2 regions of the Clostridium sp. CM041 genome follow, and region 2 is predicted to be linked to the other one. Evidence: riboswitches for the same ligand, from Rfam matches in the RefSeq annotation. Region 2 holds a riboswitch; the other holds the start of a gene.
What was found. Region 2 has a riboswitch for glycine ahead of ACWJJT_RS05625 (GrdX family protein). Riboswitches for the same ligand answer to the same signal wherever they lie in the genome.
Positions count from the first base shown of each region.

Region 1: another riboswitch for glycine. It lies ahead of ACWJJT_RS00220 (alanine/glycine:cation symporter family protein); the one in region 2 lies ahead of ACWJJT_RS05625 (GrdX family protein).

Region 1 is NZ_CM143648.1:42,919-45,397, reverse strand. Features, by position in the region: gene ACWJJT_RS00220 (alanine/glycine:cation symporter family protein) at 1-1,228, opposite strand, end outside; glycine riboswitch at 1,373-1,502, opposite strand; RNA gene rnpB (RNase P RNA component class A) at 1,679-2,064, opposite strand; gene ACWJJT_RS00210 (Nif3-like dinuclear metal center hexameric protein) at 2,116-2,479, opposite strand, start outside.
Region 2 is NZ_CM143648.1:1,175,314-1,177,792, forward strand. Features, by position in the region: gene trxB (thioredoxin-disulfide reductase) at 1-883, opposite strand, end outside; gene ACWJJT_RS05625 (GrdX family protein) at 915-1,292, opposite strand; glycine riboswitch at 1,375-1,443, opposite strand; gene ACWJJT_RS05630 (double-cubane-cluster-containing anaerobic reductase) at 1,683-2,479, opposite strand, start outside.

The DNA of each region.
Region 1 (2,479 bases), 1.1 Mb from region 2:
CGAGTTCCCAAACTAGATCAACCTTTAGAGCTGCTCCTAATACTATAAATACAAGAACCAATCCTCTATATGTCGTTAACGCTTTTTTTCCAAATAAGTATTTAACATTTGCCTCTCCAAAAAAATACCAAGCTACTATGGTAGAAAAAGCAAAGAAAAATAACGCTATAGCTACAAAGGGACCTCCAAGACTTCCCATACCATTCGAAAAAGCTTTTTGAGTTAACGCTATACCAGTAGTTTTTCCATCTAATGCTCCTGTAGTTAATATAACAAGTGCAGTTAATGTTAAAATTATAAAGGTATCAATAAATACACATACTATTGCAACGAGTCCCTGCTCAGTTGGATGATTAACTTTTGCAACTGCGTGTGCATGTGGTGTTGACCCCATTCCAGCTTCATTAGAAAATAAACCTCTTGCAATGCCGTATCTCATAGCTTCTTTTACGCCAACTCCTATTAAACCGCCAGTAGCCGCTTTAGGGTTAAAAGCTCCTACAAATATCATTTTAAATGCTGGTCCTAAATTAGCAAAATTCACTATAATGATTCCTAAACTACCCAAAATATAAAATATAGCCATAAACGGAACTACTTTTTCAGTAAAGGCTGCAATTCGGCCTACTCCTCCAATAAAAATCATACCCGCTAATGCTGCAACTATCACACCAATGATTATACGAATATTGGTATTTGGGCTTATTGCTGCACTTATTGAGTTAGATTGTACCATATTCCCTATAAATCCTAATGCAATTATTATAGTTACTGAGAAAAATGCTGCCAACTTTTTACTCCCAAGTCCTTTACTAATATAGTAAGCAGGTCCTCCCGTCACCTCACCGTCAACTGTCTGTTTATACTTTTGACCAAGCACTGCTTCCGCAAAAATAGTTGCCATGCCAAAGAAAGCACTTAGCCACATCCAGAATATAGCACCCGGTCCTCCTGATGCTATAGCAGTTGCGGCTCCTGCTAAATTTCCTGTTCCTACTTGAGCCGCTATTGAGGTTGTCATGGCTTGAAAGGATGACATTCCATCTTTTCCTGCTTTATTGCCGAATTTAGCTCCTCCAAAAGTCTTTTTGAATGCATCCTTAAATTTTCTTACTTGAACAAATTTTAACGTTATTGTAAAATAAATTCCAGTACCACATAACAAAAATATTAGTACATACCCCCACAAAACACCGTTAACACCTTTAATAATTGATAAAAAGTCCATAAACACACGCTCCTTCTAGTTATAAAATTTTTTCAGATAAAAAAATTTCTTGTGTATAGAATATATTTATACCAATTAATACTCTGTGAGACCATTATTTTTTAAAGCACACAAAAAATAGAGATCAAAATAAAATGACCTCTTGAAAATAACCCTGTCCTTTTACCTGAGAGTTTCACTAATTCACTATTAAATTTCATACAAATAATATGTAATTTAATAATGTTTAGCTTGCTCCTTCGGTGCTTATATAAGTCTCTCCAGAGGTTCGTCCGATATCAGTACTTCTCCAAAAATGGATACCTGAAAGTTTAACTTCTTCGGTGGATGTTATACATCTCTCTCCAAATATCTTCATCCGAAATTATTAATTTGTAATACTTCGCATGACTATAACATATTTTGAATTTTTAGTCAATAAAAAAAACTCACTGTAAAGTGAGTTTTTTTGGTACGACTAAGCCTATAAGCCGAGTCCTGTATTAGACAATCATCTATCTAGGCCCATTGTTACCAATAGGCTCAAGCGATACACCCGAGAACGAGACGGGCAGCCTCATAATGTTCTCCTATTCGATCTTGCTCCAGGTGGGGTTTACATAGCCGCAAAGTCGCCATTGCGCTGGTGAGCTCTTACCTCGCCTTTCCATCCTTGCTAGTACATTTAAAAATTCAGAAAAACTAAACTTTTGAATGCCTTTAGCGGTATATCTCTGTTGCACTTTCCTTAAAGTCACCTTCACTGGGTGTTATCCAGCACCCTGCCCTATGGAGCTCGGACTTTCCTCTCCTAATTATTGCACGCAATAATTAGCAGCGATTGTCTGGCTTACTCGTAAAACCAATGATATCATACTATTAAAATAAAAGCAAATAGTATTTTATTATTACTTAACCTTATATGGATCATGTGTATTCTTAGAAATTATAACCTCATTGTCATATCCATTTTCTATCAATTGATTTTTGAACTTTTCTGCAAATATTATTAGTGGTGTCCACTCCGTTGCAAAATGCCCAGCATCAATCAGCGCTATGTTTTCTTCTAATAAATCACTAACATGATGGTATTTAGTATCTCCTGTAATAATGCAATCCGCACCCAATTTTATGCTCTCCTCAAAAAAGTCTTCTCCACTGCCATTTATAATTGCAATGGTTTTAATTACTTTATTATGGTCACCTGCATACCTAATATACTCAGTATTTAAAAGTTTTTTAACCTTTTCACATAAGGACATTAATAAAATT
Region 2 (2,479 bases):
CTATTGCGCCATCAGCTGCTGCAGTTATAACCTGTCTCAAATTCTTGACCCTAATATCTCCAGCTGCGAAAACGCCTGGAATGTTAGTTACCATATCATCATTTGTCATTACATAACCACTTTCATCCATATTGACCTTACCTTTGAAAATTTCTGAAATAGGAATGTATCCGACAAATACAAAGCACCCATCAACCTTCACTTTTTGAACTTCGCCTGTTTTAACATTTCTGACCTTAAGGCCTTCAAGTATTTCATCGCCTTCTGCCTCATCTATAACTGAGTCGTATATAAACTTGATTTTTGGATTAGCAAAAGCTTTTTCTTGAATTGATTTACAAGCTCTTAATTCATCTCTTCTATGAATAACTGTTACACTATCTGCAAACTTTGTGAGATAAATTGCTTCAGTTATGGCGGAATCTCCACCGCCATTTACGGCTACATCGAGCTCCGTAAAGAAATCAGCATCACAGGTAGCGCAATATGAAATTCCCTTGCCCCGTAGCTCATTTTCATTTTTAAAACCTGCTAATCTGGGATAAGCGCCTGTTGCAATTACAATAGTTTTAGCCTTATATGTTTCTTTTTTGCATTTAACAGTTTTTATTTCACCTTCAAGTAAAATATTTTCTACAGTATCTTTTGCAAACTTTGTACCAAATTCCTCGGCTTGAGTTCTCATTCTTTTAATCAATTTTGGACCAGTGCACTCTTCAATTGAGCCAGGATAATTTGCAAGTTCATCTGTTATTGCGGCCTGTCCTCCAAATTTTCCTCGTTCGATTATTATAGAATCAAGTTTTGACCTTGATGCGTAAAGCCCTGCCGATAGCCCAGCTGGGCCACCTCCTATAATTATAGTGTCATAAATATGCTCCATTTTAAGCCCTCCCAGTATATTGCATCTATTTTCAATTTAGACCATGACTTATAATATCGTAATCTATTAACATGAAATCATTTCGCACCGCATCTGACCATGCTGGTGTTCCCCTATCTTTAATGAATTTTTCAGTTGTGTGTATTGATTCTTCAATAAAATTAACTGACTGTAAATCTATTACTTCTTTTTTTGATTTTGTTATTATTACAGTTTTGTAGGGCGTTTCATTTGGCTTTATGCTACTAGAAAGCGGATGTGTGAGCAAAAGGTGTCCCTTATGAATATGATTTCTTACAGCTTTTAGTACATTCATTATTCCAGTACTTAAAAATTCGACTTTATATTTTTCACCAAATTTGTCTAGACATAATGGGTTATTAGTTACAATCAATACTTCTTCTATCAATTAATCCCCCCCTTACAAATACATTAATTCAATTTATTTCCGCTTGCGCATAAAAAAAGACAAAGATAAGAAGCTCATTTAAGCCTTTATCTCTGTCTTTTTACCTGAGAGAATTACTCCTTCGGTGCAATTGCTTTCCAGAGGTATATCAATCTTCGGTCCTTTTGCCTGAGATATTCATATTACAGCGCATGTAATACTTGGCCCTTCGGCTATCCATTTAAGGATGTTATATTAAATAACTAAGCTTAAGCTTAATCTCCCGAAAACATCATCTATCAATATTTAAAAGTTATTACAACTTTATTATAATCTTTTTTTTAACAATGTAAAGCTTTTAATTCAAATACTATCTATAAATTGAAATAATATCCATCTAAATCATTTATATTATAACATCTCTATAAATGCTGACATTCTTGTATTAATTTGTCCTATATCTGCTTGAGAATAATCTGTTTCAATGCTCATATATGGAATATTTTTCTTGTTCAAAACTCTTTTTAATCTAAGAGTTTCTACATTATACGTATGACAAGCTTGAAGTATTACATCTATTACTCCGTCAGCTTTATATTCTTTACATAACTTTTCTAACAAATCTATTCTGTTATCATTTGGAGTCATACAAGAGCATCCAATATTTAAATATTTTTCTGTTAAAGCGTAAAGAGGATCCTTGTTTTCATCAACCAATGTCTCTGTTGTTTTAGCTCCACCGCAGTTTTCATAGCATACCACTACTCCACCATTCTCTTCTATTGCCTTAATTATTTTTTCAGTTCCTTGTCCTAGAGGACATCCTGTAATAAGTATTCTCTTTGCATCACTCGAAACTTTTCTTTCCCCACTATTATACCTATCTAGTGACTCACTTGTTATGCTTTCAAGATCTTTTATCAATACTTCTTTATCCAATTTAAATCCTGCTCCAGATAGAACTTTATGCATTTCGTAGCCTGTAATTGCTGGTGGTTCTAGCTGGCCTAGCTCATAAAACTTTCTTAGAGCTACTCTTTCCCTATTTTTAAGCTTAATCGCTATTTTAATCTTTTCATCCGTAATTTCAACACCATAAAAATTTTCTAGACACTTCTTTAGCTTTACTAATTCATTGCTCCATAGTTTATAAGAATCCTCATCATTACAGTTTTGAGGAAGCTGCATAATATGAGTCTTCTTAATAT